DNA from 4 places in the Pseudoalteromonas sp. APC 3694 genome. Region 1 is predicted to be linked to each of the others. Evidence: predicted binding sites of a transcription regulator. Region 1 holds the regulator's gene; each other region holds the start of a gene.
The links. Region 1 encodes sigma-54, which starts transcription at its own class of promoters, with help from an activator protein. Its sites were predicted from a motif close to GTTGGCACGNNNNTNGNNT; they were not measured.
Positions count from the first base shown of each region.

Region 2: a site for sigma-54 is predicted at 4,320-4,338, ahead of fliE (flagellar hook-basal body complex protein FliE). Genes of this name have one in related genera too.
Region 3: a site for sigma-54 is predicted at 5,111-5,129, ahead of QMA00_RS00460 (flagellar basal body rod protein FlgF). Genes of this name have one in related genera too.
Region 4: a site for sigma-54 is predicted at 6,884-6,902, ahead of pdsR (proteobacterial dedicated sortase system response regulator). Genes of this name have one in related genera too.

Region 1 is NZ_JASDDE010000056.1:13,449-21,622, forward strand. Features, by position in the region: gene rapZ (RNase adapter RapZ) at 1-721, opposite strand, end outside; gene ptsN (PTS IIA-like nitrogen regulatory protein PtsN) at 741-1,193, opposite strand; gene hpf (ribosome hibernation promoting factor) at 1,198-1,485, opposite strand; gene QMA00_RS15535 (RNA polymerase factor sigma-54) at 1,512-3,011, opposite strand; gene lptB (LPS export ABC transporter ATP-binding protein) at 3,393-4,118, opposite strand; gene lptA (lipopolysaccharide transport periplasmic protein LptA) at 4,115-4,654, opposite strand; gene lptC (LPS export ABC transporter periplasmic protein LptC) at 4,644-5,198, opposite strand; gene kdsC (3-deoxy-manno-octulosonate-8-phosphatase KdsC) at 5,195-5,746, opposite strand; gene QMA00_RS15560 (KpsF/GutQ family sugar-phosphate isomerase) at 5,747-6,718, opposite strand; gene QMA00_RS15565 (calcium/sodium antiporter) at 6,722-7,690, opposite strand; gene QMA00_RS15570 (ATP-binding cassette domain-containing protein) at 7,957-8,174, shown strand, end outside.
Region 2 is NZ_JASDDE010000001.1:66,273-74,446, forward strand. Features, by position in the region: gene fliI (flagellar protein export ATPase FliI) at 1-354, opposite strand, end outside; gene fliH (flagellar assembly protein FliH) at 372-1,175, opposite strand; gene fliG (flagellar motor switch protein FliG) at 1,179-2,219, opposite strand; gene fliF (flagellar basal-body MS-ring/collar protein FliF) at 2,212-3,927, opposite strand; gene fliE (flagellar hook-basal body complex protein FliE) at 3,948-4,280, opposite strand; gene QMA00_RS00380 (sigma-54 dependent transcriptional regulator) at 4,438-5,862, opposite strand; gene QMA00_RS00385 (ATP-binding protein) at 5,859-6,971, opposite strand; gene QMA00_RS00390 (DNA-3-methyladenine glycosylase I) at 7,101-7,688, shown strand; gene QMA00_RS00395 (sigma-54-dependent Fis family transcriptional regulator) at 7,827-8,174, opposite strand, start outside.
Region 3 is NZ_JASDDE010000001.1:87,509-95,682, reverse strand. Features, by position in the region: gene QMA00_RS00490 (chemotaxis protein CheV) at 139-1,071, shown strand; gene QMA00_RS00485 (protein-glutamate O-methyltransferase CheR) at 1,092-1,922, shown strand; gene flgB (flagellar basal body rod protein FlgB) at 2,052-2,462, shown strand; gene flgC (flagellar basal body rod protein FlgC) at 2,465-2,896, shown strand; gene QMA00_RS00470 (flagellar hook assembly protein FlgD) at 2,910-3,587, shown strand; gene flgE (flagellar hook protein FlgE) at 3,646-5,031, shown strand; gene QMA00_RS00460 (flagellar basal body rod protein FlgF) at 5,165-5,908, shown strand; gene flgG (flagellar basal-body rod protein FlgG) at 5,930-6,718, shown strand; gene flgH (flagellar basal body L-ring protein FlgH) at 6,733-7,416, shown strand; gene QMA00_RS00445 (flagellar basal body P-ring protein FlgI) at 7,429-8,174, shown strand, end outside.
Region 4 is NZ_JASDDE010000006.1:30,675-38,848, reverse strand. Features, by position in the region: gene QMA00_RS03715 (sigma 54-interacting transcriptional regulator) at 1-276, shown strand, start outside; gene QMA00_RS03710 (DUF1543 domain-containing protein) at 297-797, shown strand; gene QMA00_RS03705 (murein transglycosylase domain-containing protein) at 833-1,984, shown strand; gene QMA00_RS03700 (hypothetical protein) at 1,990-2,208, opposite strand; gene QMA00_RS03695 (multifunctional CCA addition/repair protein) at 2,344-3,585, shown strand; gene QMA00_RS03690 (hypothetical protein) at 3,604-3,759, opposite strand; gene pdsS (proteobacterial dedicated sortase system histidine kinase) at 3,892-6,027, opposite strand; gene pdsR (proteobacterial dedicated sortase system response regulator) at 6,021-6,716, opposite strand; gene pdsO (sortase-associated OmpA-like protein PdsO) at 6,943-7,668, shown strand; gene QMA00_RS03670 (marine proteobacterial sortase target protein) at 7,694-8,174, shown strand, end outside.

The DNA.
Region 1 (8,174 bases):
AGTAGCTGCGGTTATTTCGTTCTAAATGCGGCAGCCATGTTTGCACAAATGTTTGAATTTGCCATGTAAATTTTTGCACTATACTGTGACTTGCTAGGTAGTCTTTTACTGGTTGGTCCAGCCCCGTAAGTGGCTTAAGTTCAGGCTCCCAATGCGGGTTTGGTAAAAAACGGGCATCGAATACGTAATCTGCTTCTTTAGGGATGCCGTGTTTAAAACCAAATGACTCAAAGGTAATGATCAGTTGTTTATCTTTTTTTCCGAGTATTTTTTCACGAATAGATTCAGCAAGCAGATGCACACTTAAATCCGTGGTATCAATCATATAATCAGCACGGTTAATCAATACATCAAGTAGTTGTTTTTCTTTTTTTATGGCTAAATCAAGCGGCAAAGAATCAATAGATAAAGGGTGGAGACGTCGCGTTTCTGAAAAACGTTTTATTAATGTTTGATCGTCACTGTCTAAATAAAATACCGTTGGTTTAGTAAAACCAGGTAAATATTCGAGTATTTCATTAAATTGCTGTTGCTCTTTAGGTAGATTACGCACATCAACACTCACAGCAATTTTATTATAACTGTCGGAAACGCTGCGCACTAATGATGGTAATAAATTAAGAGGAATATTGTCTACACAATAATAACCTAAGTCTTCCACAACGCGTAACGCCACAGATTTACCTGAGCCTGAACGACCGCTTATAATTATTAATTCCATTTATCACCTTTCTTTATTACTACGATTGACTGACGATAACCTGATACAGTTCGCTATCCGATTTGGCGGCGCGTAACTGTTTACAAAATTCTTTATCATTGAGCTTATCAGCAATCGTGGCTAGCGTCTTCAAATGCTGCTGATTATCGCCATCGGGAACAATTAACGCGACAAAAATGTCAACCGGCCGGTTATCAATCGCATCAAAATTAATAGCTGTTTCGCTCACTAAAATCAAAGCTAGGGGCTCTTGAGCACCGCTCATGCGACCATGTGGAATAGCAATGCCTCGACCAATGCCTGTGCTTCCAAGCTTTTCTCTTGCAGTTAATGCATTAAGAATATCTTGTTGTGTTAAATAGGGCAGTTTATTGTGAGCCAATTCACTGATAAATTCTAAAATTCTTTTTTTACTATTAAAAAGGACCGCAGCTTTACTGCAGTCCTGACAGATAAGTGAGCTTAGTTTCATAGTGTTAGTGTCGAGCAAGTTTCTCTTTGTGTTTAATTACTTGACGATCTAGCTTGTCAATGAGCGAGTCTATAGCGGCATACATATCTTGATGCTCAGTAGAAGCAAAAATCTCAGCGCCACTAACATGAACGGTTGCTTCAGCTTTTTGGTTTAGTTTTTCTACATCGAGAATAACGTGCACATTCGTTATGTGATCAGTGTGCCTCTGTAACTTCGAAAATTTGCTATTTACGTAGTCTCTAAGCGAGTCGGTAATATCTACATGGCGACCAGTTAAATTCAGTTGCATAAACATTTTCCTCTTTGTTGTACGCCTTAAATCAAACTTTTACGTTGATTAGACGGGGGAATAGCTAGAGATTCGCGATATTTTGCAATGGTTCTCCTCGCTACTTTAATTCCTTGCTCTGCCAATATATCTGCAATTTTACTATCACTCAATGGTTTAGCTGAGTTTTCTGCAGCGATTAATTTTTTAATTAATGCACGTATTGCTGTTGATGAACATTCGCCACCATTTTCAGTACTTACATGGCTTGAAAAGAAATATTTAAGCTCAAAAATGCCACGTGGTGTATGCATGTATTTTTGCGTAGTAACACGCGATATAGTCGACTCATGCATTTCCACCATTTCAGCCACATCGTTAAGCACCATAGGCTTCATAGCCTCAGGGCCGTGTTCAAAAAAGGCCTGTTGCTGCTGCACAATACAGTTGGTTACTTTAAGTAGCGTGTCATTTCTACTTTCTAAGCTTTTTATAAACCATTTAGCCTCTTGTAAGTGCGAGCGAATAAACTGGCTATCACCACTTGATTTAACCGTACGCGACATAGCTGCATATTGGCTATTTACTCTGATCTTAGGCATGCTATCTGGATTTAATTCAACTACCCAACGACCTTTAACTTTTTTAACCGACACATCAGGAATAACGTATTCAGACTCTTCTCTAACAATAGTGTCTGCCGGTTTTGGGCTGAGCGTATGAATCAACGTCATGATTTCTTTTAGCTCATCTTCTTTAAGCTTTGTTTTTTTCATCAACGTGCGATAGTCACGTGCAGCAAGTAAATCAATATGATCGGTTAAGATCATTTTTGTTTCGTTTAAAAAAGGTGTGTCTTTATCAAATTGATTTAGCTGAATACACAAGCACTCTTGTAAACTACGCGCGGCTATTCCCACTGGATCAAATAGTTGAATACGCTTTAGTACCGCTTCTATTTCGTCAAGTTCAACTTCATCTTCGCCGTCGTTTTCTTGGTTAAAGCTTTCTAATATTTCTTCACAGCTAAGGGTTAGAATCCCTGAGTCGTCCACAGCTTCTACAATTGCAATAGCTATCGCTTCATCGGTAGGACTAAACGGCGTCAGTTGAAGTTGCCACATTAAATACTCATGCAGCGTTTCAGTCGAAGAGCCTTGATAAATAGATTCATCTTCTGGCATTGGACCCGATGAAGAGGCAGGCGCAGCGCTCATATATTCATCCCAAGTAACATCCATAGCCATATCATCGCTAATGGTGTCTTTGGTCATTGCTTCGCCGCTATCTTGCTCATACTCGCTAGGTTTATCGTCAGCTGAGGCACTTAGCGTTAAGTCATCGTTATCGGCTTTTTGTTCGTTTTTACCTGCAGTGTCTTCGCTGTAATCATGTTCTTCAACTTCAAGCAAGGGGTTGCTATCGAGCGCTTCTTGAATTTCTTGCTGGAGATCCAATGTACTGAGTTGCAATAAGCGAATTGCTTGTTGCAACTGTGGAGTCATTGTAAGTTGCTGGCCCATGCGCAGCTGTAATGATTGCCTCATGTATCTCTAACAATCCTTTTAAATTACGGTCTGTTGACCTTTACGGATTAAAATTTGTTCAAACTAGGGGCGGTTTAATTGCGGCGCGAGGTTTGTAACCTAGTGGGCTAAGTCAAAACCGAGCAAAGCTTCCGCGTCCTGCTCACGCTCCTTACCTACATCCATGTAGGCAACAAAGAGTAAATCGTCCCTAGGCAGAACCCGAAGGGCAGCGCCTGTTTGGCATTGATGCTGCGTTATCGCCTATTTATGGGGAATATCACACCACATAGACTCTGCCTTGCCTAAATACCAAACAAACTGCTGAAAATTCAACCTTGAAAGGTCAACAGACCTAAGTATAATTAATCTTAGCAGATGCTTAGTGTAATAACACACATATTAGAGCTTGAACTGCTCGCCCAAATAAACATCGCGTACTGTTTTATCGTTTAATACGTATTCAGGAGTGCCTGATGCAATTAACTCCCCATGAGAAACTATGTAGGCTTTTTCACAAACATCAAGTGTTTCGCGCACGTTATGGTCTGTAATAAGTACGCCAATGCCACGGTTTTTAAGATGCTCTATAATCTTTTTAATATCTAATACTGAGATAGGATCAACCCCCGCAAAGGGTTCGTCTAAAAGGATAAATTTAGGGTTTGCTGCTAACGCGCGAGCAATTTCAACGCGGCGACGTTCACCACCTGATAAGGCCATACCTTGGCTGTCGCGGATATGCTGAATGCTAAATTCATCAAGTAAATTATTTAAGGTATCTTCGCGTTGTTGTTTATTTAATTCTTTACGTGTTTCTAAGATAGCCATTAAGTTTTGATAAACAGTCAGCTTTCTAAAAATAGACGACTCTTGCGGTAGATAACCAATCCCTAAACGCGCTCGGCTGTGCATCGGTAATAAAGTAATATCTTTATCATCAATTGATATTTTGCCTTTATCACTAGGGACAAGGCCTACAATCATATAAAAAGTGGTGGTTTTACCTGCACCATTAGGGCCAAGTAACCCCACAATACTGCCAGCTTCAACCTCTAGGCCAACGTTTTTTACAACTTCACGACCTTTGTAGCTTTTAGCTAATAGCTCTGCTTTTAATGTGCTCATGGTTGGCCTTTATCATCTTCTTTTTTATTTTCAACAGGCACTAAAATAGTGTGTACACGGTCTGTTGAGTTTTCGTCTTTTTCTGCGCTAATTAACTGCTGCCCGATATCGTAAGTGATACTTTTAGCTGTTATTTTTTGACCTGCTTGAGCAATGCTTGCATCGCCGATTAAGGTTAAAAAACGCAGCGACACATCGTAACGCACTTCATTCGCACTGGCGCTCATTATGGTGCCATCGGCTTGTGTTTCTTCAAAATATGCAGGGCTGCCTGTGGCAATTAATAACTGTTTGTTATCGCCTAGGTCATCGCGTTTATGCACTTCTAAACGGTCAGCTGTGATACGGCGATTACCATGAATAATTTCAACATTTTTCTCAAAAATGCCTACGTTTTCTTTTAATTGACCTTCTTGCTTATCTGCACTAATTGAAATTTGATTAGCAGCGGGGGCTTCAGCAGGTTCAGCGCCATTACTGTTAAAAGCAATTAATAGTGAGGGAACAATTAAAATTTTAAATAGGTTATTGGTCATAATATAGGGTTCGCGTATGGTTAATAAGTTTAATCACCTCGGTTTTTAAATCGGCCTCAAGGCCTTTACCTGTGATTTTTAAATTAGGTCCTGTAATAACGACAGGCTGCTGTGATTGCATGGTTAATAGTTTTATATCAACATTGATGGTCTGGGCGGTGATCGTATCGATCATGGCGTTATCTACTAAGTTTTGAGCGGTTACATTACCCTCTAACACCAGTTGACGGTCGTCGTAGAGGGTGGCTTCATCGGCGTTAATACGCCATGTTTGCTGCTCGTTGTATAAAGTGAATATAGGCTTTTCAAAAAAGGTAAAACCGAGTTGTTGATACAACTCCATTTTTACCGCAGTTACCTTATGGCTCACTTTACCTTGTTCATTATAAGCCGTTTGTTTTAGCTCAATAGCGGTATAATCAGGCTTAGCAATAACTTGTGTTTCTTCGCTTGCAGTAATATCAACCTTAGTAAAATAAGGATACCAGAGCCAAACCATACAGCTTATGAATAAAACGCTCAGTATAATGCGCGCTACATTCATGAACTCGTTCCTTGGCTAGTTAGTGGCTTGTTATTTTCGAGCATAAGTAAGTCTGTCAGCTCTCTTACCGCCCCAAAACCGCCGGGCAGTTGGGTTACATAATGTGATAAACGTTTAATAAGTGGATGAGCATCGTTTACGGCAACCGCAAAACCGACTTGCTCCATTACTGGCATGTCTGGGCCATCATCACCTATATAAGCAATTTGCTCATCGCTAAGCGCTAATTTTTGTTTTAATTCTTGATAGGCTATAAGCTTGTCTTCTTGGCCTTGATATATATGTTGTACGGTTAAACTGCTCATACGTTGCTGCACTATATGAGAATGGCGCCCAGTGATTACGGCGACTTCAAAACCGCTGTTAATCAGGGCTTTAATACCAAATCCGTCTTTGGTGTTAAATGCTTTGAGTTCTTCACCTTGGTTTCCAAGGTAAATACGGCCATCAGAAAATACACCATCAATATCACAAATTAATAGCTTTACTTTTTTTGCGCGCGCCTTTGCATCATCACTTAGCGGTTGATAGAGATCTTCAAATTGCATTTATAGCACTCCGGCTTTAAGTAAGTCTTGCATATTTAGTGCGCCAATCGGTTGATTATGCTCATTAATTACAATTAAACCATTAATACGTTTTTGTTCCATAATATTTAACGCTTCAGCCGCGAGCATCTCTTGGGTAGCTGTAGTACACGACTTGGTCATCACAACATTAATTTCAGTGCTATGAATGTCAATACGTTGCTCTAAAATACGGCGTAAATCACCATCGGTAAACAACCCCGATAATTGCTGATTACTATTTATAATAGCGGTCATGCCAAGCCCTTTGGCTGACATTTCAATTAAGGCGTCTTTAATGGTTTGCGTTTCATTAATAATAGGCGTGTGAATACCGCTGTGCATAACATCTTTAAGAGTTAAGAGTAATCGCTTGCCTAAGCTACCACCAGGGTGCGATAGTGCAAAATCATCAGCAGTAAAGCCGCGTGCTTCTAATAATGCCACCGCCATGGCATCACCCATAGCGAGTGTGGCAGTGGTACTTGCAGTAGGTGCTAAGCCTAATGAGCAGGCTTCTTGTTCAACTTTAATACACACATGCACATTTGCCAATGTTGCCATGGTTGAGCCTTGGTTGCCTGTCATGGCAATCATTTTGGCACCAATGCGCTTTAATACTGGAATAATATTAAGTACTTCGCTGGTTTCACCAGAGTTTGAAATGAGGATAACCACGTCATTTGCTGTGATCATTCCTAAATCACCATGGCTTGCTTCACCCGGGTGAACAAAAAATGCGGGGCTGCCGGTACTGGCAAGAGTGGCGGCTATTTTGTTACCAATATGGCCTGATTTACCCATGCCAATAACAATAATACGACCTGAGCAGTCATACATTAATTGACAGGCTTGGTTAAAGCTTTCATTAACGTATTGTGTAATATCGCTGAGTGCTTGGCGTTCAATCTCTAGAACACGTAACCCTTGTTGAATAAAGTTTAGCGTTGCCATGGGCTATCCTACTTGACTAAAAATATAACCTTGGTAAATCATAAATGCGACGATGAGCAAGCCACCTTCTATTCTATTGATACGTCTTTGACCTCTAAAGTTCAATGACATAGCAATTAGCGCCAAGGTTGCGCCAATCATAATAATAACATCACGGTTAGCTACTGATGCGTCAATAACCGATGGATTAATTAATCCTGCCAGCGGTAATACCGCTAAAATATTAAAAATATTCGAACCAACTATGTTACCCAGCGCTAAGTCATCTTCATTTTTAAGTACACCTGCAATTGAAGCTGCAAGTTCAGGTAAGCTGGTGCCTATAGCAATAATGGTCAAACCAATCACCAAGTCACTTAAGCCAAAATATTTTGCGATATCAACGGCTGAGCCAACTAAAAAGTGTGAACTAACCGGCAGTAAAATCATACCCACTACCAGCCAAAAAACAGCTTTTTTGGTTGGTACATTGTCAGGTACTTCGTCACAGGCTTCGCTCACAAACGGATCGTCTTGGTTTTTAGCTCGCAGTGAGACAAAAATAAGTCCGCCAATAAAAACAACAAAGCCAAATAATAAGGCTGCACCTTCAAAAAATGAAAAATAGTTATCTGAAAAAATATACCAAGTTGCAATGGAGACCAGCAGTACCAGTGGTATTTCACGTTTTAACGTACTTGAAGATACTGATAAGGGTCTTAAAAGGGCGGTAATACCTAAAACTAATAAGATGTTAGTGATGTTTGAACCAACTGCATTACCCACGGCAGTATCGGTTTTATTTGCCAAAGCTGCTGAAGCCGATACCATCATTTCAGGCGCTGAAGAGCCCATAGCTACCACGGTTAAACCTACAATTAGCGTTGGCACGCCAAAGTTTTTAGCCAGTGCTGCTGCACCATAAACAAACCTGTCTGCACTCCATACGAGAGCCGCAAAACCAAGAATTAAAATGACAAACGAGGTAACCATTGTGATAAGCCAATTAATGTAAATTCAGATAGCGCGAATAGTAACAAAAGCCACCATAAAAGTATAAATAAAAGAATAAGGTGTAATACATTAGGCGGTTATTTTAAGTATTCTTTGGCGCTTTTTATATGAAATTTTAAGCCAAAGTTAAGGCTGCTTGAATCAATCTTATAACTGTTTTTGCGACACTATTACAAAATCTTACGAATTGTTTTTTCCATATTGGTTAAAAAACCCTTAAAATAGAAATATGAGAGAGTATTGTTATGGAGAGCGACTTGTCGCAATCAATAGTTGAAGTCAAGGATGTTACCTTTTCTAGAGGCGATAGGGTCATATATAAAAATATGAGCTTTGACGTACCTGAGGGTAAAATTACTGCCATTATGGGGCCAAGCGGAATTGGCAAAACCACGATGCTGCGCTTAATTGGTGGCCAGCTCAAACCCGACTCCGGTGATATTTTATTTAAAAAAGACAGCAT
Region 2 (8,174 bases), on a different contig from region 1:
GCCATCTAAAGGTCTGCCTAAGCCGTCTACCACTCGACCAAGTAAGCTCATGCCAACAGGCAAACCTGTGTCATTAACTTGGGGGATAACTCGCGCACCAGGCAGTACGCCTGAAATGTGGTCGTTAGGCATTAAATACAAAGTTTGATCGTTAAAACCAACAATTTCAGCGTCAACAAAGCCGTTCATTGTTTCAATTTTACATTGGCTGCCTACCGGAGCGCGCAAACCTTTGGCTTCCAGTGTTAAACCAACCACACGGGTTAAAACGCCCGCAACCGCAGGCGTTGGAATTTTAATATGCCGTTGGTATTGAGATAAGCGTTCGCTTAATGAAGTATCGCTCACAGACATGACACGCCAATAAAAAGTTAGATACCACTGTTATGCAAAAAGCTATCCAATGTTTCTTTGATACGGGTTTTCAAGGTCATATCTAAAGATGATAACGTTGTTTTAACTTCACAACCGCCCCGCTCTAGAGTGGGTTCTGCAATTAGTTGCCAATGATTATCTTCAATAGCTTGCTCACCATAACTGGTTTTTATTAGCGTTAAGTCATCTGGATGAAGATGAATTTTAACTTTCTGTTGTTCTGCATTGAGTGCATCAATACTTTTTTTCAAAGTATGTAAAATAATATCAGGTGATGTTTTTACTTCTTGATAAATAATCGCTTCACTGAGCATAGTGGCTAGCTGTACCAGCTGTCTTTCTGCTTGCTCGTCCACTTTTTTAAGCGGGTCGCTTAAACTATCTAGTAAGCCACGCAGGCTGGTCAACTGCTCATCAATTAATGGTTTAACGTCTTCTTGACCTTGTGTTTTACCCAGCTCTACACCTTCTTTGTAACCCGCCTCTTTACCCTCGGTTACGCCTTTGTCAAAGCCATCTATATAGCCTTGTTCGTGCCCTTGTTTAAGGCCTTCTTCGTAGGCATCTTGGCGAATACGCTCCAGCTCTACCATAGTTAATGAAGGCAGCTCTGGTTCTTCCGGTTCTTCTACTTGTTCTTTTGCTATTTTTTTACGGTATAGCTCGGCTAAGGGTGTGCCATAAGCCGTAGAGCGATTGCCAAAACTTCGCTCATCGGGAGCAACATCAGGAATTGGCCAATTTTTTAATAACTCATCAGCTTCATCTGCATGTAATGGGCGACCTTTAGAGTGACTCATAGATTATAAGAACTCCTCACCACCGCCACCACCAAGCATAATTTCACCTGAATCAGAAAGGCGACGTGCTGTTGATAAAATTTCTTTTTGCGCCGCTTCTACTTCACTAATGCGCACAGGAGCCATAGCTTCTAAATCATCAGCGAGCATTTCAGCGGCACGTTTTGACATGTTACCCAAAATTTTCTCTTTAAGGGCATCGTCGGTCCCTTTAATGGCTTTCATTAATACATCTTGCGGCACTTCACGCAGGATTGCTTGAATGCCTCTGTTGTCTACATCCATTAAGTTTTCGAAGACAAACATTAAGTCTTGAATTTGTTGCGACATTTCTTCGTCATGCTCACGGATAGAATCCATTAACTGCCCTTCAACATTGGTATCGAGGTAGTTCATAATATCTGCAGCCGCTTTTAAGCCCCCCATCTTCGCAGCTTGTGCGCCTGCTTGACCAGCAAATTGTTTTTCCATAATTTCGTTTAATTCTTGTAAAGCTGCTGGTTGTACTTCTTCTAAATTGGCAATACGCATGGTTAAATCTAGGCGCACTTTTTCAGTAAATTGCGCTAAAATTTCAGCTGATTGTTCAGGCTCTAGGTAAGAGAGAACAATTGTTTGAATTTGTGGATGCTCATTACGAATAATGTTAGCCACCTGTTTAGAGTCCATCCATTTTAATGAATCAAGGCCTTTAGCGCCTGAACCCATCACTATTTGGTCTATCAAGCTGGCGGCTTTATCTTCACCTAATGCGGCTGTAAGTGCTTTTTTGATGAAGTCTTCAGACTGAAAACCTATCGTACTAAAGCTTTGAATTTGTTCAATAAATAAATTATGAACCGCGCTAATTTTAGCTTGTGACAAATCATCGATTGCCGCCATGGCCATACCGACCTTTTGCACTTGTTTTGGCTCTAAGTGCTTTAGGATTTGCGCTGCATCTTCTTCAGATAAGCTCAGCAATAATATCGCCGCTTTATCTACACCATCGAGCTTATCAACATCAAACGCCGCTGGTAGTTGTTTTTGTTCTTGATCAGTCATCTTCTGTTAACCACGCTTTCACTACTTGTGATGATAGTTCTGGTTCATTGGCTACAAGCGCACGAACCGCTTTGAGCAAGTCTTCGTCGCCATGTAGGTCTGGTAAGCGTAGTGTACCATCGCTAGAGAAGCCAACAGAAGCAGAATCAAAGTCATTATTTAGCATATCTAATGTGCTGTCACCAAGGTCAACACCTGAACTAAGAGAGTCTTCATCGTATTCTTCAAGTGTATTATCTGGGTAAATTAAGCGTTTAAGCATAGGTTTAACAACAGCTAATATCAGTACAATAATAACCAGCGCACCTAACACTAAGCGCAACATTTTCATAAACCAGTCTTGTTCCCATAAAGGCAATTCAAAATCAAGCGCTGAGTCTTCACGAACAAATGGTACGGTTACTACTTCAAGAGCATCACCCCGTTGCATATCAAAGCCTACGCCACCTTGTAACAAGCGACGAATATTTGACAGGGCTTCAACCGAGCGTGGCGTCATAGTTGTTTCACCATTTTCACCCACCGTAGGCAGGTAATCAACCGCAACAGAGACGCTTATTCTGCGGATCACTCCAGTTTGCTGACGCTTATGTGAAATAGTGGTATCGAGTTCATAGTTACGAGTGGCTTCTTTGTGAGTTCTACTCGGTGAGGTTGCAGTGCCTGCACCGCCCGCCATCGCATCTTCAGGAATAGTTGAGTTAACTGGTGGCTGATTAGTCAGCGCGCCTGGAATACCAACCGCTAGGCCACCAATATTATTTTCTTCAAAGGTCGTTTCACTTCTTACCGCAGGTAAATCTGGGTTGTAACGTTTTTGTGTTTCTTCTACCGCACTAAAGTCCATACTTAAATCTACTTGTGCGGTGTAATTACCTAATCCAACCACGGGGATCAAAATACTGTCGATTTTTTCTAGGTATTCTTGCTCACGTTTACGTTCTATATCGTATTCTTTACGCGAGCGTGCAGCTAAAGAGGTTTGCGAGCCTGAATTTAATAAACGACCATTTTGATCGGTCACAGTAACGCGCGAAGGCTCAAGCCCTTGTACCGCTGAAGCTATCATATCAACAACCGAGTCAACTTCTTCGCCATCTAGAGAGCGACCGCGTTTAAGAGTAAGTACAACAGTCGCAGAGGGTTTTTTCTCTCTACGGGCAAATACATTTTCTTTGGGAATAGCTAACAATACTTTGGCGCGAGTAACATTATTTAGCTCTTCTATAGTACGGGCAAGTTGTTGCTCACGGCCATGTTTAAGGCGCTCACGTTCTAAACGTTGGCTTACCCCAAACCCCATGTCTTGCATAATAATGTCGCTACCTGATGTAGGCCCTTGATCTAAACCTTCACGGGTCATCAATAACTTGATATTTTGATATTCAGTTTCATCCACCGAGACCACATTGCCATCAAGTTGGTAGTCAATTTTTTGTGCATCTAAAAAGTCGAGTGTTTCTATTAACTCTTCAGTTTGCATTTTACCTAAAGGGCGCATATCTGGCTGACGAGCCCAAATAATAACGAAAATAGCAATGGCTAAACAAATAGCTAATGCAACAATCAGGGTAATTTGACGTAAAACATCAACACCGCCAAGGGCACTGAAATAGCCTGATTTTTGCTCTTGTTGATCTTCGTTTTCACTTTGCTCCATCATGCCATCAGCAAGTGCCAGATCTGTAGATTGATTAGATTGCGCCACAATAATTCTCCACTACCTAATTAAACAGGCATGTTCATAATTTCTTTATAAGACTCAACAAGCTTATTACGAACCTGTACCGTAGCTTCAAATGCCACAGAAGACTTTTGCGAAGCAATCATAGCCTCGGCAAGTGACACGCTTCTGTCGCCATTCTCTACCGCTTTTACTTTTTGCCCTGCGTCTTGCTGAAGTTCATGCACTGTATTAAGGGCATTACTCAACATGTCACCAAACTGTGCTGTAGAGGTTGATTGCACTTGCGTTGGCAAGTTATTAACTTGATTACTACGTGTGGCCTCTGCAGCCATTGATTGCATTTCTTGAAATAAAGCACTGTTTTGAATTTTCATAATTGTCTCTGATAATGCAGTAAACTCTTAAAGAGAATAATGCACAAAACATGCCAAAAATTAAAATCAATTAAAACAACGCTTTAAGTAAAATAATTAAGCAGTCAGAGTTTTGACAGCCCTAAATTCAAGTGATTGAACTTAGGGCTTATGGGGGTTATGCTGGGAGGGAAATACCTAAATCACGCATTTGTGCTAATTTGTAGCGTAAAGTACGCGGGCTAATACCTAAGGTTTCGGCGACCTCTTTACGCTTTCCTTGACAGCGTGCCAAGGTTTCTAAAATAATACGATGTTCTTTATCTTTAAGCTCATCTTTGTAACTACCAGTATCGACGGCTAACAAATCATTTTTTTGCTCATCTACAGGCGCTGCTTTTTCATCATAATAAGCGTTACTGAGACTACTTTTTACAGGCTCAATGTCAGCTTTAGTTTCTGCCACAAAATGCGTTGGGGCTAGATTTTCGATAAAAATAGCATGCTCATCAATACTATTCCCACTGCGTAAAATTAATGCTCGCTGAATAACGTTATCTAGTTCGCGTACGTTACCGGGCCAGCTATGGCTAAGCAGTTTTTGCTCTGCACTGCTATCTAAATACGCCATTGGCTCTTTGCTTTTACTTAAGTGACGTTCAATCAAATGTTTAGCCAACACTATAATGTCCCCTGGGCGCTCACACAGTGGTCGCCACAGCAGTGGGAAAACATTGAGTCGATAGTATAAATCTTCGCGGAACTGGTTTTCAGCAACCGCTTCTTTTAACTCTCGGTTACTTGTGGCAAGCACACGTACATCCAGTGCAATGGTTTTACGACCACCTAAACGCTCAACTTCACGCTCTTGTAGTACACGTAACAGCTTGGCTTGCAGGCCTAAATCCATTTCGGTGATTTCATCAAGTAAAATAGTACCGCCCTGTGCTTGTTCAAACTTACCAGGGCAAGCTTGAATAGCACCGGTAAACGCGCCTTTCTCATAACCAAATAAAGTGGCTTCGAGCATATTTTCAGGAATAGCCGCACAGTTAATCGCTACAAACGGTTCGTTACAGCGTTTTGATTTGTCATGAATATAACGCGCCAGTACTTCTTTACCAGAGCCACTTGGGCCAAGCACCATCACACTGGCATCTGATCGAGCAACTTTACCGGCAAGTTCGAGTAATTGAATACTACTAGGATCGGCGACAATGGGCCCGTCTGTTTCTTTTTCTTTTTCTGGTAAGTAACGACTCACCATATTCAATAGCACTTCTGGTGCAAATGGCTTAGCCATATAATCAATCGCGCCTAAACGCATTGCCTCTACAGCATCATCAATAGTGGCGTAGGCCGTCATCATTAGTACGGGTAAATCAGGGTAATTTAATTTAATACTACGTAATAAATCCAAGCCGCTCATTGCGCCCATTTGTACATCACTGACCACCAATGAAAATACTTCTTTTTTTAGTAGCACCATGGCTTGCTCTGCACTATTGGCCGCCATACAGGCTATACCTGACATTTCAAGCGTATCAATTAATGCTTCACGAAGTCCGGCGTCATCTTCTACAACTAAAATAGTGTTACTCATTGTGACTCCCCTAATTTAGATGTGACACTAATAGGTAGCAACATACTAAAAATTGCTCCCCCTTGTGGGTTGTTGTTTGCTTCAACACGTCCCTGATGTGCACTGGCCACTGAACTTACAACGGCAAGTCCTAAACCAGTACCTTGGCTTTTAGTGGTATAAAAAGGTTCAAATATTTTTTCACTTTGTGCTAAATCAAGCCCAGGGCCATTATCACTAACACTAATGCGGACATAATCAGGGTCTTGCATATCACGCAAAGCACTAAGATGTACTTGTGCGCCACTGCCAATGACTTGAATACTATTATGAATTAGGTTTTGAATTGCGCTAGCCAATGCTGTTTTGTTACCCATAATTTCAATATCGGGTTCAGGTAAGCTCACATTTAATTCGCTATCATTGAGCGCTACCATAGCATCGACACCGGTTTTAACTTCACTTAGTAGCTGTTGCATCGACACTTGCTCAACAACTTGCTGATCACCACTTTTAGCAAATAACAGCATGTCGTTTACTTGGGTTTCTAAATCTTTTAAACGTGACATTAATTTAGTATGAAAACTGCCGCGAGACGCTTCGGGTAAGCGTTTTGAGCCTAAATTTGCGGCATACAACATAGCCGCTGATAACGGTGTGCGTACTTGATGAGCTAAAGACGCAACCATTTTACCTAAGGCACTTAAACGCTGCATATGCGCGACTCGCTTTTGTAAGCGTCGGGTTTCGGTTAAATCGGTCATTAGTATAAGTTGCCCAGGCTCTGGCGCAAGTGCAGTAATATCGAGCTTTATTAAGCGTCCATCTTTTAACGACACTTCATGACCATCATCTTGATGAGGACGAAATGAGCGCTGAATAACGCTAAACCACTTCTCACCTTCTAATGGCTCGCCGAGCATATCGATAGCTATTTGGTTTGCCTTAGCGATCATTCCTTTACCATCGAGTACAATCACGCCCGCAGGCATGGTATCAACCAGATGAGAGAGCCAACTTGCTTGTTGACGCAAATCACTCAACTCACCAACATACTCCTCTTGCAGTAAACATGGGTTATACTGATTAGCAGAAATAAACTGAGGTTTTAGCACACTTGCAAGGGCCATAATCAACTCTCTAAAATAATGTAGATACACTGGCTAATGCACAATATGTACCAAAATTATTTTCTTATAATATCAACAACTTAAACGATTAAAATACGTGTCGTAAAAATGACGCGCTAAGGAATAAGTATGAAAGAAGAAGCTCAGTATCGCTGTCCATGGTTAGATACTTCAAAACCAGACTACGTGGATTACCATGACCATGAATGGGGCGTACCTGTGTATGACGATCACCTACTTTTTGAGTGTTTAACCTTAGAATCGGCACAAGCAGGGTTAAGTTGGTACACCATATTAAAAAAGCGCGCTAATTATAAAAACGCCTTTGCAAACTTTGATGTAAATAAAGTAGCGGCCTTTACTGAGCAGGACCTAGAAACATTAATGCAAAATCAGGGAATTGTTCGCAACCGCTTAAAAATAGCCGCAGCAATTAATAATGCAAAGTGCTTCATAGCTATTCAAAAAGAGTTTGGCAGCTTTAGTGATTACCAGTGGCGGTTTGTTGGCAATAAACCTCAGGTAAACGATTTAGAGACGCTTGCGGATTACCCTGCAGTTACTGAAGCATCAACGTTATTTGCAAAAGATTTAAAAAAGCGCGGTTTTAAGTTTTTAGGCCCAACCACAGTGTATGCCTACATGCAGGCGTGCGGTATGGTTAACGATCATAGTAATAATTGTTTTAGAAAAGAAGAAGTTAAAAAACTCGGCTAGGAGCGGGTTTCGGGTTACGAGACGCGAGGTTAACCCGCTGACAAGTATAGCGCTGAGTTTGCATTAAACGCGGTGTTTATTTTTTCTAACCTAACACCTAACACCTAGCGCCTAGTACCTAGCACATGCACTTAGCTCTCAATCTCTCGACAGGTTATATTTTTTCATTTTTTCGACCAGAGTGGTTCGTCTTACACCAAGTACTTCAGCAGCACGGGCGACAACGTAATCAAAGCGCTCTAATGCCTGTGTGATTAAGTTAATTTCAAGCTCAGCTAAGTACTCTTTAAGCTCAATACCTTCATCGGGCAATAAACCAGGTGCGGCTTGAACAAAATCATCTTCTAGATCTATTTCATCTTCGCTAAATCCGCCACTAAAAATATCATTAAAAGCATCACGCTCCATCAGCTCTTCTGGGTACTGTGGCTCATAGGCTTCAACTTCAATGTAGCGGTATTTATTAGGTAAGTCAGGAACATCCAC
Region 3 (8,174 bases), on a different contig from region 1:
AATGTTTCGACTATGCTTATGGTTGCAAACAGGGTATAAATATTTTGTGTCAGAATTTAGACGCCCCCGTTGTGTTATGACGCTTTATTAATTGAAAGCAATTATCGTTCCTTATATTTGTTTTCTTAGGAGATTTAAATGGCCGGCATTTTAGACTCAGTAAACCAACGTACACAGTTGGTTGGGCAAAACCGCTTGGAATTATTGTTATTTAAGCTTAATGGGCGTCAGCGCTTTGGTATTAATGTGTTCAAGGTAAGAGAAGTTCTTCAATGCCCTCCATTGACTAGCATGCCGAAATCTAACACTTATATCCGTGGCGTAGCACATATTCGTGGACAAACTATTTCGGTGATTGATTTATCTATGGCCGTAGGCGGGCGCCCAATAAAAAGCATCGAAGATGGCTTTATAATAATTGCTGAGTATAACCGTACAGTGCAAGGATTCTTAGTAGGTGGTGTTGAGCGTATAGTTAACATGAACTGGGAAAAAATAATGCCACCGCCGTCAGGAGCGGGTCGTTATTCTTATTTAACAGCCGTCACTGAAATTGAAAATGAGCTCGTTGAGATACTCGACGTAGAAAAAATCTTAAACGAAATCTGCCCAGTTAATACTACCGTGAGCGATGATGTTGCCTCGCAAGGTAATATACAAAAAGATTTAGGCGAGAGAATAGTATTTATTGCTGATGATTCGGCTGTTGCGCGAAATCAAGTAAAACGAGCATTGGAACCATTAGGTGTAACAATTGAGTTGGCTAAAAATGGTAAAGAAGCTTTAATAAGATTAAAAGAAATTGCAGAGCTCGATTGCGTAAATGATATTACAGAGCGAGTAGGGCTACTCATTTCTGATGTAGAAATGCCAGAAATGGATGGTTACACGCTGACTGCAGAAATCAAAGCTAATCCTAAACTTGCGCCACTACATGTGATTTTACACACATCATTGAGTGGTGTTTTCAATCAAGCGATGATTGAAAAAGTAGGAGCAGATGATTTTATTGCAAAATTTAACCCAGACGAGCTTGCAACAGCCGTTAATAAATGGGTTCATCGTGATTAATAAACATAGGTGTTATTGATTTGACTAATAAAGATTTGCAGCAAAACGAATACGATCAATTTCGCTTATTTTTAGAACAACAGTGCGGTATTGTTTTAGGTGAAAATAAGCAGTATTTGGTAAAGAGCCGTTTGGCACCATTAATGTCTCGATTTAATGTTGAATCGTTGTCTGAATTGGTAAGTAAAACTCTCGGTGTGCATGAGCGCCAGTTGCGCGCAGCCGTTGTTGATGCCATGACAACCAATGAGACATTGTGGTTTAGAGATCAGTATCCGTTTGAGTTACTTAAAACCAGATTATTCCCTGAGTTTAAAACGTTAAATAGGCCATTAAAAATATGGTCTGCGGCGAGCTCATCAGGACAAGAACCCTACTCAATAGCGATGTCGGTTGCTGAGTTTCAATCCAGCAGCCCTGGTGTTTTAAAAATGGGTGCACAAATAATTGGTACAGATATATCAAATACCATGCTTGATATGTGTAAACATGCTGAATATGATGCATTGGCATTGGCTCGCGGACTCTCTGCTGAACGTCGTAAAAAGTTTTTTAAAGACAGCGGCAATGGTATGGCAAAAGTGGTTGATTCATTGAAAAAGCAAGTGAGCTTTAGGCATTTAAATTTGCTCGATTCGTACGCTTTAATGGGTAAGTTCGATATTATATTTTGCCGTAATGTTTTAATTTACTTTTCACCTGAGGTGAAAGCCAAAATAATTGCACAATTCTCTCAAGCACTTAACCCTAAGGGGTATTTATTTTTAGGTGCGTCGGAGTCTATGTCTGGTTTAAGTACTGACTTTGATATGGTGCGTTGTAACCCTGGTATCATTTATCAAAAGAAATGACCTTCATTAATATATTATCCCTCCTCTAAACGACGCCTATTGCGTCGTTTTTTGTTTTTATCATCACTATTTTCACTGCTGGCTCATTTATTGCTTTATCGGTACTGAGTCAATTTTTTGGAGGTAGTTATGGCTATCAGTTTTGATAAAGCATTAGGCGTGCATCCGCATGCGATGTTGATCCGTTCGCAAAGAGCAGAAATGCTCGCTACTAATATCGCAAATGCTGATACGCCCGGCTATAAAGCAAAAGATATCGACTTTGCCTCAGCATTAAAAACGGCAAAGTCCAACCAACTAAGCGGCAATACCATGGTAAGAACCAATGAAAAACACATTGCCGGTGGTACCCGTAGTGTAGCTAGTAATGAACTATTTCGTACGCCAAATCAAACAGATACAGGTGATGGCAACTCTGTTGATATACAAGTGGAACGGAACTTGTATACACAGAATGCTATGGAGTATCAGGCCAGTGTCCAGTTTCTTAATGGTAAATTTAAAGGCCTGAAAAAAGCCCTCGGTAGTCAAGGAGCCTAATTATGAGTTTATATAATGTGTTTGATATTGCAGGTTCGGGTATGAGCGCGCAAAACGTGCGATTAAATACCACGGCAAGTAATATCTCTAATGCCAATACAATTAGCTCTTCACAAAATGAGACGTACCGAGCGCGACAACCTGTATTTGCTGCGGAGCTAACAAAAGCGTCAGCGTCAGCAAGCAACCCACAGGGCTCTGCCGTTGGTGTAAAAGTGTTAGGAGTGGTTGAAAGTAATAAACCACTACAAATCGAATATAACCCAAATCACCCGAGTGCGGATGAAAATGGATATATTTACAAACCCAACGTGAATGTTGTTGAGGAGATGGCAAATATGATTTCTGCTTCTCGCTCTTATCAGACAAATGTTCAAGTTGCTGATGCAGCTAAGCAAATGTTAAGTAAAACACTGCTGTTAGGTCAGCGGTAACTGAGGGTAGCTCATGAGTAACGATATTAGTACTTCTTCATCCTACATGGACTCTTTACGTTGGCAAGATAAGCAAGTGCCAAAAAAAGATGAGAGTGATGCGTTAACCCAAGAAGATTTCTTTTCGTTGTTAACACAGCAGTTGTCATATCAAGATCCCAGCAAACCAGCTGATAACGATCAGATGATTGCACAAATGACAAACTTTACCATGGCTGAAGGGATCTCAAATTTAAACTCTAACTTTGAGTCTTTAGCTGCGTCGATGACATCAAATTCAGCATTGCAAGCATCAACACTGGTTGGCAAACAAGCTTTGTTGGAGTCGGATACACTGGAGCTTAATGAGTCGGGTGAATCAAGAGGTTCTGTTGTAGCTGAAAAGCCAGTCGATAGTTTAATGATTCGCATTGAAGATGCATCAGGGCAATTGGTTAAAACTATAGATTTAGGCACTCAGCCTGCAGGAGCTATCCGCTTTGCATGGGATGGTACCAATGAAGACGGTGAGCGTCTACCTCCTGGTGAATACAATGTAGCGGCCGAAGGTAGTACAAATGGGGAATTTTCAAGCCTCCCATTAGCTACATTCAAAAATATTGAGAGTGTTAATATTAATGGCTCAAGCGGCATTATTATTAATACCAAAGAAGGTGCGGTTAGGCTGACTGATGTCGCAGAAATCGCGTAATAGATTTTATGTATTTTTTAGCCAATAGGCTAAATATTTTTTAGGTTAGAGGTTAATTATGAGCTTCAATATTGCATTAACAGGCCTTGCTGCCGCACAAAAAGATTTAGATGTTACCGCCAATAATATTGCCAACGTAAATACCACGGGCTTTAAAGAGTCTCGCGCTGAATTTGCTGATGTATACGCATCATCAGTATTTAGCGCCGGTAAAACGAAAAATGGTGATGGTGTACAAACCACTATGGTTGCCCAGCAGTTTCACCAAGGCTCGTTGCAGTTTACTAATAACTCACTTGATTTAGCGATTACGGGTGAGGGTTATTTTGCCATGAGTCAAGATTTAGGCGCTCAAGATTTTACTTACACACGCTCCGGGGCATTTAAATTAAACAAAGACAATTTTGTTGTTGATGCAAAGGGTAATTTTTTACAAGGGTTCCCCGTTGACGAAGCAACTGGTGATACAACATCCGTAAGCTTAAGTACCTCTTCAGCACTACAAATACCAGACTCGTCCGGGTCTCCACGTGCTACCTCTAGTGTGTACAGTTCATTTAATTTAGACTCCCGTGCAGATGCGCCAACGCTTCCTTTTAATCCTACTGAAAGCGCAACATACAATTCATCAACATCAACAACTGTTTATGATTCTTTGGGTGAACCTCACGTGCTTCAGTTTTTCTTTGTGAAGAACGATCCATCAGTCCCTGGTGATGAAAACCAATGGGATGTACATGCTACGCTTGATGGCAAATCTTTTGGTAGTGATGGCGTTGAACAGGATGGAACAGCAGCTCTTCCGTTTGAGCCTATTAGTACGTTTAAATTTGATTCGAGCGGTTTACCCTCGACCACAACTGTAAATGGCACAACAACACCTAATGTAGGTAACACATTTAATCCGTTATCTATTGTAGCCGGTGGAGGAGGGACACCAGGGTTATCTGATATGTTAACAAATGGAGCTAGTTTTCCTGCTAACATAGATATAAATTGGCGAGATCAGGCTGGAACCGCCAATAAAGTACCAACACAATATGCAAGTCGCTTTGAAGTAAAAGCACTTGAACAAGATGGTGCGACAGTAGGACGTTTAGCGGGTATTGATATTGGCACCGACGGCAAAGTAGTGGCGTCTTATAGTAACGGCGATTCAACATTTTTGGGACAAGTTGCCATGGTACGCTTTTCAAACTCGCAAGGTCTACAGCAAGTAGGTGACACTTCATGGAAAAAAAGTTTGACCTCGGGGGAACCAATTGCGGGTGAGCCAGGTTCAGGCACACTAGGCAACATTAATTCGTCAGCTCTTGAGCAGTCTAACGTAAACTTAACCAATGAGCTGGTTGATTTGATTAGTGCGCAGCGTAACTTCCAAGCAAACTCTCGTGCGCTTGAGGTTAACTCAACTATTCAACAGAACATCCTTCAGATCAGATAATCATATTTTGATTTATTTAGGCTGCTACGTGCAGCCTTTTTTATTCCTCTCTTAAAATCTTATTCATGCTTTAATTTAATTTGGCACTTATATTGCATTTACCCATATATAGATTTCTTAATGAGTCGATGTTATGGATAAAATGGTCTACATAGCCGCATCTGGCGCTAAACAAAGCATGCAAGGGCTTGCTCTTAAAGCCAATAATTTGGCAAATGCGAATACCACTGGGTTTAAATCTGATTTTGCGCAAGCACGATCAATGCAGGCTTTCGGTGAAGGTTTGCCGACTCGTGTTTTTGCTATGCAGGAGCGCCCAGGATCAAACATGGCATCGGGCGGTGTTGTTGAAACAGGTCGCAGCCTTGATATTGCTATGAGTGATAACGCATGGCTGAGTGTTCAGGATGCCTCTGGTAATGAAGCCTATACAAAAGTGGGTTCGTTAAATATAACTGCTGAAGGTATGTTGACTACTAGCGACGGTCGTCAAGTTATTGGCGAAGGTGGGCCAGTCATATTACCTGTACCGATTGAAAAAATTGAATTTAGCAAAGATGGCACTATTCAAGTTCGCCCTCAAGGTGCACCGGCTAACTTTTTAGAAGAAGTTGATCGCCTAAAAGTAGTTGATGCAAACAACGCTACACTCGAAAAGGGTAACGATGGCTTATTTAGAGCTAAACCAGGCCAAATAGTTGAAACATCAGCCAATGTACAAGTATTAGGTGGCACATTAGAAAAATCGAATGTAAATCCTGTGCATGAAATGGTCGATATGATCAGTCACCAACGCCAATTTGAATTACAAGTAAAACTGATGAAAACAGCTGAAGAGATTGACGAACGTCAAGAACAGCTGATGCGCATCGTTTAACTATAACGTGAGGATATTATTATGAATCCAGCATTATGGATAAGTAAAACAGGGCTTGACGCTCAACAAACTGATATATCGGTTATATCAAATAACTTAGCGAATGCCAGTACAGTGGGTTACAAAAAAAGCCGCGCTATTTTTGAGGACTTACTCTACCAAAATATTAATCAACCAGGCGGTCGCTCATCGCAAGACACCGAAATGCCGTCAGGCTTAATGTTGGGCGCGGGTACTAAGGTGGTGGCTAACCAAAAAAACTTTTCGCAAGGTAATATGCTCACCACTGAAAATTCATTAGATTGGATGATTTCAGGTCCTGGCTTTTTTGAAGTATTGCAACCAGATGGCAATATTGCTTATTCGCGTAACGGCCAGTTTACTACCGACGGCGACGGGCGTGTTGTAACCTCGGGCGCTGGTTATGTTGTTCAGCCTGAAATGAATGTACCTGACGATGCACAGTCGATCACCGTATCTCAAGATGGTGAAGTGTCAGTTCGCGTTAAAGGTCAGGCCGAAAACGTGGTTATTGGTCAGATCACGATTAGTGATTTTATTAACCCGTCGGGCCTTGAGCCTATAGGGCAAAACCTTTATACCGAAACTGCAGTAAGTGGTGCACCTGTTCAAGGTAACCCGGGGGTTGAGGGCTTAGGTACAATTATTCAAGGTTCACTTGAAACATCAAATGTAAATGTGACCGAAGAGTTGGTGAATTTGATTGAAACGCAGCGCGTTTATGAGATGAACTCAAAGGTAATTTCAGCGGTTGATGAAATGATGAGCTACATCAATCAACAATTATAGTTTTGGGGGATTGTATGCGTAATATTATGTTATTTGCAGTAGGGACTTTACTGTTAAGCGGTTGTGTATCTACACAAAATAATGAAGTAGTGCAGGACGATCCCTACTATGCACCTATGTATCCTGAGCCTAATATGGAGCCAGTGGTAGCAACTGGCTCTTTATTCAGTACACAATTATCAAACGATTTATATTCAGACAAAAAAGCCTTACGCACCGGGGATATCATTACAGTTAAACTGCAAGAATCAACGCAATCATCAAAAGCAGCTAAAACTGAAACGGATAAACAAACAGATGCTAGCCTCGACCCTGTCATTGGTTTAGGCGGACTACCAGTTAATATTGGCGGCGATAGTATCCAATTTGGTATTGGCAGTGATTCATCGTTTAAAGGTGACTCTAGATCGAATCAGTCAAATAGCTTGTTTGGTGATATATCGGTCAATGTGATGCGAGTATTGCCCAATGGTAACTTAGTGATCCGTGGTGAAAAGTGGCTTACCTTAAACACCGGTGAAGAATTTATTCGTCTTGAAGGGCTTGTTCGCCCGCAAGATGTAACTGCAGATAATACCGTACAGTCAAATAGAATTGCTAATGCACGAATTCAATATTCAGGTAAGGGTCAAACTCAAGAGGCACAAAGCCCGGGTTGGTTAACGCGTTTCTTTAGTAGCTCATTGTTTCCCTTTTAGAGGACATTCAACATGAATGGTTTTAAAGTTCTTTGTTTAATGGTGTTACTTGGCTGGCAACTTCCTGCCATGGCCGAGCGCATTAAAGATGTGTCTACGGTTGAGGGCGTACGCTCAAACCAATTAGTAGGCTATGGCCTAGTTGTTGGCTTACCTGGTACGGGCGAGCCTGGTACGGGCGAGCAAAACCGATTTACCGAGCAAAGCTTTAAAGGCATGTTAAACAGCTTTGGCATTACGCTACCGGCAAGCTTAAAACTAAAAATTAAAAACGTGGCTGCGGTTGCAGTGCATGCTGAGCTACCGCCTTTTAGAAAGCCCGGGCAAACTATAGATATTACCGTATCATCTATTGGTAGTGCAGGTAGTTTACGTGGTGGTACTTTACTACAAACCTTTTTAAAAGGGGTCGACGGCAACGTATACGCTATTGGTCAAGGTAGTTTAATTGTAGGTGGTTTAGGCGCTGAAGGCCTTGATGGTAGTCGCGTTGTAATGAATACCCCAACAGTTGGGCGTATTCCTAACGGCGCAACAGTCGAACGTGCGATTAACAGTCCTTTTATGCAAGGTGATTACATTACCTTTAATTTGAACCGTCCTGACTTTACTACTGCAAAACGTTTAGAGCAAACGATTAATGAGTTGGTTGGCCCTGATAGTGCCCATGCACTTGATGCCGCATCAATTCGTGTGATTGCTCCGCGTGATGCATCACAGCGTGTTGCTTATTTATCAACGCTTGAAAATTTAGAGTT
Region 4 (8,174 bases), on a different contig from region 1:
CAATTACAAAATGTAGTGGAGCAGGTGGTTGCCTTAACACCAAGTGACGTTATATCTGAACATTTAGTGCTTAGCGCGTTAAATAGCAATGAAAATAACGTTGAGCCACTTTCGCTTAACGACGCTAAAAAAGAGTTTGAGCGAGATTACGTTATCAATACCCTGAAAATGGCAGGGGGTAATGTGGCCGAAGGTGCCAAGCTTGCCAAGCGTAATCGTTCTGATTTTTATAAGCTGATTAAAAAGCATGAAATTGACGTAGATAGCTTAATGTAATTTTAAAAAAGGAAGTGAGCATGCAGTTATTTATGGTGTATTTAGGTGGGCGTATTCAAGGTTGCCACATAGAAATGCACGACGTACGTTTTGTGGTTGGTCAAAACATTGAGCAAACTTATAGCAAGCTTAAAAGTCAGTGGGTAGGCGACAAACATAGCGTACACATGGATAGCTACATGGCGGTTAATCACATTGATGGTTATAAAGTCGAGGTAGTTGATAGTTATGTAGAGCAAAATAAGCAGCTTTATTTTGTTAACTTAGGTGCTTACAGAAGCGACTCACTAGCAGAGCAACACGACTTTGCTTTGTATGTTGCCAGCAGTAGTGAAGAAGCAAAACAGCGCGCTAAAAATGATTTACTCGCAGGGCTTAGCCATCTACATAAAGATGATTTACATGATGTTGATGATTGCTTTGCTATAGATTTACTCGATAGCCAGCTTAATATTAAACTAACCCCAAGTGGTCAAGCACAAACAATTAAACCTGACTGGTTTGGTTATCATGTATTATAATAAATGAGGATTTTTTAAGTTTATTAGGACGTTGTGTGAAAAAGTATGCGTTTATACTTTTGCTAGTTGGCTTAAGTGGCTGTAAATCACTGTCGGGTTTACCGCCCGTTGTTGATTTAAATAAACTGGTAAAGCAAGTAAAAAACGATCCTACTGACGTGGTTGCAATTCACAAGCAAGCACAAAAAACACACCGTTCTATTAAGGCACAGGTTGGTAGCGTAAAACAGCTTTTAGCCGCATTAGAAAGCGTTGTTGGGCGCAAGTGGGGTAAACAAAACACTCAGCAACCTAGTGCCAAAAAATACGTAAAATACAGTAATGATTACCAAGCTCGTGCCATTATTGATTTTGAGCAAGGCACTGTAAAAGTAGAAACCATCGCGTTAAAAAATACAATAAGCTTGTTACAGCAGGCCATTGTTATGACCTTACTGACCTCTAGCGATCCCGATAAAACAGATATTTTTACCAGCGAAGCGCCAATTTTAGAAGGCGAGCCGTTTTTATACCAACAAGTGCTCGATCAAGATAAGTTACCCATAAAATATAGCTGGCGTGCTAATCGATTTGCGCGTTATTTAGTAAATAATAACTTAAAAAAGCAACGTCAATATGGGCACGTTATTTCGTCGGTTAGTTTTGATTTAGTCGAGCAAAATGCCCATTTAAGAAAACAAAAATACAGTGACTATGTGCTGGCGGCTGCAAAAAAATATCAAATATCAGCAGCACTTATTTATGCCATTATTGAAACCGAAAGTAGCTTTAATCCACATGCGGTGAGTTCATCCAATGCCTATGGATTAATGCAAGTGATCCCGGCTACCGCAGGGCGCGATGTATACCAAAAAATAAAAAAAGTACCTGGGCAACCAACCAAAGCTGTATTGTTTAATCCAAAATATAATATTGATATTGGCAGCGCCTATTTAAGTATTTTAAAAAATAACTACTTAAACAAAATTAGTACCGACAAAAGTAAGCACTTTGCCATGATCTCGTCTTATAACGGCGGGGCGGGTAATGTACTGCGCATATTTAATAAAAATAGAAGTGTGGCGTTTTCACAAATAAATCAGCTTACTGCAAGCCAGTTTTATAATATTCTCACCACTAAGCACTCACGTGCAGAATCAAGACGCTATTTATACAAAGTCATTAAAGCAGAAAAAAACTATCAGTAACTTATTTACTCATCATTTTCTTGTTGTTCACTTTTGGCTGCCATTTTAAAGGCTACTATTACTAAGCCAAACATAGCAAATGGGATTGCAGCTAACAAATACTCAACCAAATGGCTGTCTTGAAAATTAGCCTGCAGCAAGAAATGCCCTGCAACACACATAATAATAACCACCAAAAGGATGGGCAGTAACATAAGTTCTTTTTTTGCTGAGTGGTTTTTCATTCGCTGTTAGGTATTAAAAAATAATGCACTATTGTAATGAGCTTACTAAAGCTTGGCAAACAACGCTGATTTTTAAATTGCGATTAGGTATGATTAACATCAAAGAAAACCTTAAAAGTAGTGGTTGGGGATAAAGTGCAACAAAGCTTAAAGCAAGTTTACCTAGTTGGCGGAGCAGTACGAGATAAACTGCTAAACATACAATCAAAAGATAACGATTACGTTGTTATTGGTGAAACGCCAGAGGTTATGGAAGCGCTTGGGTTTTTACCTATTGGCAGTGATTTTCCCGTTTACTTGCACCCAAAAACCAAAGAAGAATATGCACTAGGGCGCACTGAGCGTAAAAGTGGTAAAGGTTATACCGGCTTTGTGGTGGATGCCAGCCCAAACGTAACTCTTGAAGAAGATTTAGCACGCCGAGATTTAACCATTAACTCTATGGCACTAGATGAAAACGGCACTATTATTGACCCTTTTAATGGTCAAGCTGATTTAAAAAATAAAATACTGCGCCATACCACCCAGGCATTTGTAGAAGACCCTGTTCGGGTATTACGTATTGCCCGTTTTTTAGCCCGTTATGGTAGTGAATGGTCTATTCATCCAAGTACTACTGCATTAATGCAGGAGCTTAAAAATAAAGGCGAGCTGGAACATTTAGTGCCAGAGCGAGTTTGGCTTGAAACAGAAAAAGCGCTTGGTGAAAAGCATCCAGAGCTTTATTTTCAAGCATTAGATGGCTTAGGTATTTTTCCTGAAATTGAACAGATGAAAAACACTCCGCAGCCAGCAAATCATCATCCCGAGGGCGATGTTTTTGTCCATACTATGTTAGTCCTTAGACGAGCAGCCGATTTAAACTTTAACCTAGAAACCCGGTTTGCTGCTTTAACTCATGATTTTGGTAAAGCGCTCAGTTACAAAAAACAGGGGAATTTACGCGGCCATGAACGTGAAGGGGTTGCTGTGGTTGAGGCCTTTTGTGAGCGGCTAAAAGTGCCTAATCGCTTTCGCGATATCGGCGTGCTCACCAGCGATAACCATACCCTTTGTCACACGCTTGAACAATTAAGGCCGCAAACCATTCATAAATTAATCGTCACTAATTTAAATGCACTAGTGCACCCAGAGCGTTTTATTGCCTTTACTCAAGCGTGCCAGTGTGATGCACAAGGACGAGGCGAAACGCTAGTGGATAAGCCCTATCCACAAGCCGCTAAATTACGTGCTATTCACAACGAACTACAAAAAATGGATAAAAAACAGATAGTGCAAGACGCGCTTAAAAGCGGCAAAAAGGGCCCTGAAATAGGCGAAACGGTCAAGCAGGCAGAAATAGACTGTATTAAAGCGTTTTTACAGCTTAATGGCTAACTTGTAAGGTTTGTGTAGTTAAGCACTACGAGCTAAAACCTCAGCTTGCATGGCTTGTTTATTACTTACCTTGTGCTTTTTAGTCGCGCCCTGTTGAGCATGGTTATTGGCTGCATTAGGACGATATAAATCGAGAATAAACTCTATTTCTTCGGGTTCTAGTAACTCTTTCATTTTGACTCCTCCTAGGTGAGTAGACTAAGACTGAGCGAATGAATTAAAAGTGAATCGTTACACTTGAGTGTGAATTAAATTGTAACTGCAAAGCTTTAAAATAAAGCGGTTTATAATTAAACCGCTTTTTGTTTAATTATTTAAAGGCAGGTTCACGGTAAACACCACACCATTGTCTTGCTCATTATTGTGTGCTGTTACTGTACCGTTATGGTAATCACACACCAACCTGACAATATAAAGTCCTAAACCTAAATGCGGTTGTTGCTGCATTTGCTGGCTGCGCACCGAAACCATAGAATCAAAAATATGTTCAGTAAGCCCCTCAGGCAATAAAGTACCTGTATTACTTACTGTTAATGTTGCTTTGTTTTCGCTTTGCTTCAGACTGACTTCAATCGCGGTGTTGGCTTCACTAAATTCCAAGGCATTATTAATTAGCTTATCGAGCAGTTGCGCGATAAATTCAGGGGCACCTTGCATTGGCAGTGTGCTTTGGCAAATGTTGAGTGTAAATAACTGGTTAGGGTAAGTAAGTTGGTAGCCCTGCATACAACCACTAATCACTTTTTGTAAATCAAACGGCTCAGACTCATTACTTTGAATGCTTTGCTCAAGGCGGGTGGCTTCACTCATAGTGGTAATTATTTTCCCTAAACGCTCAACCCCTTCGCTGGCACGTTCAAGGTATTTTTGACTCAGTTCACTTTGCTGCAAGCTTTGTAAGTTTTCAAGAGATGAACGGACAACCGCAACCGGTGTGCGCAGCTCGTGAGATAAGCGCGACGACATATTTTCTAAATAATCGGTATAGCCACCAAGTCGGCTCACTATATTTGAAAAGCTACGCGACAGGTCGCCAATTTCGTCATTGGCATCGCTGTAATTTATATGACCTGTTACTCGTCCTTGCGCATCAATGGCTTGCTCTGCTGTGTCTCGCAGTCGCCTAATACGGCTTGATATACGTGAGGCAAAAAAGAATAAAGTCACAGTACCAATCAGCATAACCGCCAAAATCACATTAAACAGTTTTTCCAGCGATTTATTACGCAGTGTGCGCACGCCATTGGTGGTTTCTTCGGCTATAACAGCCCCAATAACCTTATCCTCAATCCAAATAGGATACGCGGCCGATAAAATCACCGCTTTATTGTCGGGGGTGAGTCGCCACGACGAGGCCGGTTGACCTTTCAGTGCTTTGGCTAAATGAGCGCCTTGCATTGAAGCTACATCGTGTAAGGTATCTATAAATTCATCTTCAGGACGCGTTAAAATTTTATAATACAAAGGATGTAAATAGGCTTGTTCAAAGCGCTGCCATGCGGTTTTTGGCGCTTGATTTTTTAGCCCATCGGCCCATACGCCATCGGCATTTTGAATACTGCCCGATTGCGCTAATACACGGTGATGATTATCGACCACCCATATGCGACTGCCGCTGTGTCCCATGCCTTTTAATATACGGTTTATTTCAGGGGAGGGCACCAGTACCGAACCTAAATCATTCGGGTTATTTAAGTTCGATGTAGACATTATACTAGGGGTTTGGTTTGGTTGTTTACTATCAACATCGGCAATGGCAAATCCCAGTTTATTGCCAAGCATACTCAAAGGAAAGCGCAGCTCAAGGTTGTAACCAGTGTCAGTTTTTTTAAAGAAACCCTGAATTTTAGTAAAAGGCATTTTACTGTTGGCATCAAATGCGTTGACCCAGCCATCTTGGCGCGGAGCAATAATATAAGTATTAAATTGTCCATCAGGGTTTTTTAGGCCAATTTTTATGTAATCGTTATTGGTAATGCTGAGGCTGTTTTTAGCACGGTAAATTACAGTGTCATCTGTGACTTTAAATACAGCATATAAGTAATTATCAAACTTACCTACCATGTGGCTAAATGATAAGTTGCTCAGTGGATGGTTATCATTGGCTGTTTGTAAGTAGCGTTTGTCATAAAGCCAAAATAGCGATTGGTAAGCGTCCCAGTCGCTGAGTTTGCCATCGAGTTGAATTGGACTATTTAAATTATAAGCATAGAGATCGCGGCCTTTTACAACTTGCTCTAAAAAGTTGGTTTGTTCGTCAAATAAAGCGGGGCGTTCGTGCAGGGCCGTTGCCAGTGCGCGTGTAGTACCTACGAGCGTTTTTTCTTGACCTTGGCGTAAAAACTTTTCCATTTCCCATACGTATTCGTAGCCTAACCATGGCAACAAAAACAAAAAGCATGAAAGTAGAATAAATTTACTGCGTAGGCCAAATCTTAGCATGTGGGTTGCTCCCACCTGTAACCCATGCCATACACGGTATCAATGCAGTCAAACTGGCTATCGAGTGCTATAAACTTTTTGCGAATGCGTTTTACATGAGAGGTAATGGTGCTGTCGTCTACATAAATTTTAGCATCGCTCATTAACTCATTACGGCTTTTAACGTGGCCAGGTCGTTGGGCGAGTGAATGCAGCATCCAAAACTCAGTTACGGTTAAATCAACCAACTGTTGCTGCCAAAGCACCTGCATGCGTTGCGTGTCGAGTGTTAGTTGACCGCGAATTATTAATGCGTTGGCATCGGCGGGTTGCTCTAATGCTTCCATGCGGCGAAATAGCGCACCAATACGCGCGGCTAAATGCGCTAAGCTAATATCTTTGGTTAAGTAGTCATCGGCTCCCATGCGCAGGCCGCATACGGTGTCTATTTCGCTGTCGCGAGCGGTTAAAAAAATAATTGGTAAGGTTTTAGAAAGTGAACGCAGTGTTTGGCACAGTAAAAAGCCGCCATCTATTTCATGGCCTAAGCCAATATCAACAATGGCTAAATCGGGGAGTGCTTCTTTAAAAGCTACTTCTGCTTGAGGGCGGTTTTCATAACCACTTACCTGATAGCCTTGAGCGCTCAGCATTTCTATGTAGTTTTCGCGAATGGCAGTTTCATCTTCAACGATAGCTATTTTTTTCATTTTTTAATTACTCATATTGACTTAGGCGCACTATAGCGAAGTTTTTGCGCTAAGTAAGGTTAAAAACACAATTGCCATTTTTTTGCCACAATTGCTCAGCAGTTTGCCATTTTTACTCCCCTTTATTGCCACTTCATGGTGTTTTAATACAGCTATTGAAATTACCAATACAAAGCAAGTGCCAACCAATAGCTTGCCAACCATTATTAATAGTAAGGAATAGACCATGAAGAAAACATTAATCGCACTCACACTTGTTAGCACTTTTTGTACACCAGTATTTGCTGCGGATACCCCATCAAAAGAAGCAAAAAAAGAAACAATTGTTGGCCTGAGCACCGGTGCCATTATTGGTGGTGTTGTTGGTGGGCCAATCGGCGCGTTTGTAGGCGCATTTGCTGGTGGTTTGATTGGCGATGCCAAGGTGGCTGAGCAAACCATTGCTGAGCAGCAGCAAGCTTTAACTGTAATGGCAGAGAAAACCAACGACTACCAGCATGTAATTAATCATAACAGTCACCTAGAGGCGCAACTTGAACTACTGGCGCAACAAAATGAGCAACTAACCCAATCACAACTTAATAATTTATTGGCGATGACAGTGCAATTTAAAACAGGCTCTAGCGATATTGCTCCTCATTTTGCCAAGCAGCTTGATCAATTGGTAGCGTTATTAAAAAGCCAACCGCAACTCGCACTCGATTTAAGTGGCTTTGCCGATCAGCGCGGTGCAGAGCAAGCAAATTTATTACTCTCAAAAGCCAGAGTAAACGCCGTACAAAGTTACTTAATTAAACAGGGGGTTAGCCATACACGTTTAAGCGCACAAGCGTTTGGCGAGCAGCAAAGCATAGCAAACAGTAACACCCTTGAAGATAACTTTTTTGACAGACGCGTTACTCTCACTACCCGTGCGCTAAATCAAACGACTGACCAAACAGCAAGCAATTAACAGCGTGTGTTCGAGGGAGTGATTTATGTTGAGTAAACCCATCAAAGTGCTTACCAAGGTAAGCCTTTTTATTTTTATTATCATCGTGCTTTTAGCCAGCTTTAAAAGCCATGCACAGTCGCCAAAACTATCCTTGTTTGATAGCCAAGGAGTGGCGGTTAACCCTGGGGTTATTTTAAAAAGCGATGCAAAAATGACCCTAACAGGGCTAATTAATCGTGTTGTAGTTACGCAGCACTACATAAATGAAAACCCTTTTGCCGTAAATGCACGTTATGTATTTCCTTTACCCGATGAAAGCGCCGTGCAAGCAATGACCATGCGCATTGGCGAGCGAGTTATTAAAGGTAAAATAACAAAAAAACGCCAAGCTGAAAAACAGTACCAAGCTGCCAAAAAAGCAGGCAAACAAGCTTCATTGTTGCGACAGCAACGTGCAAATATGTTTATTACAAATGTGGCAAATGTAGGGCCCGGAGAAGAAATAGCTATAACGCTTGAGTATC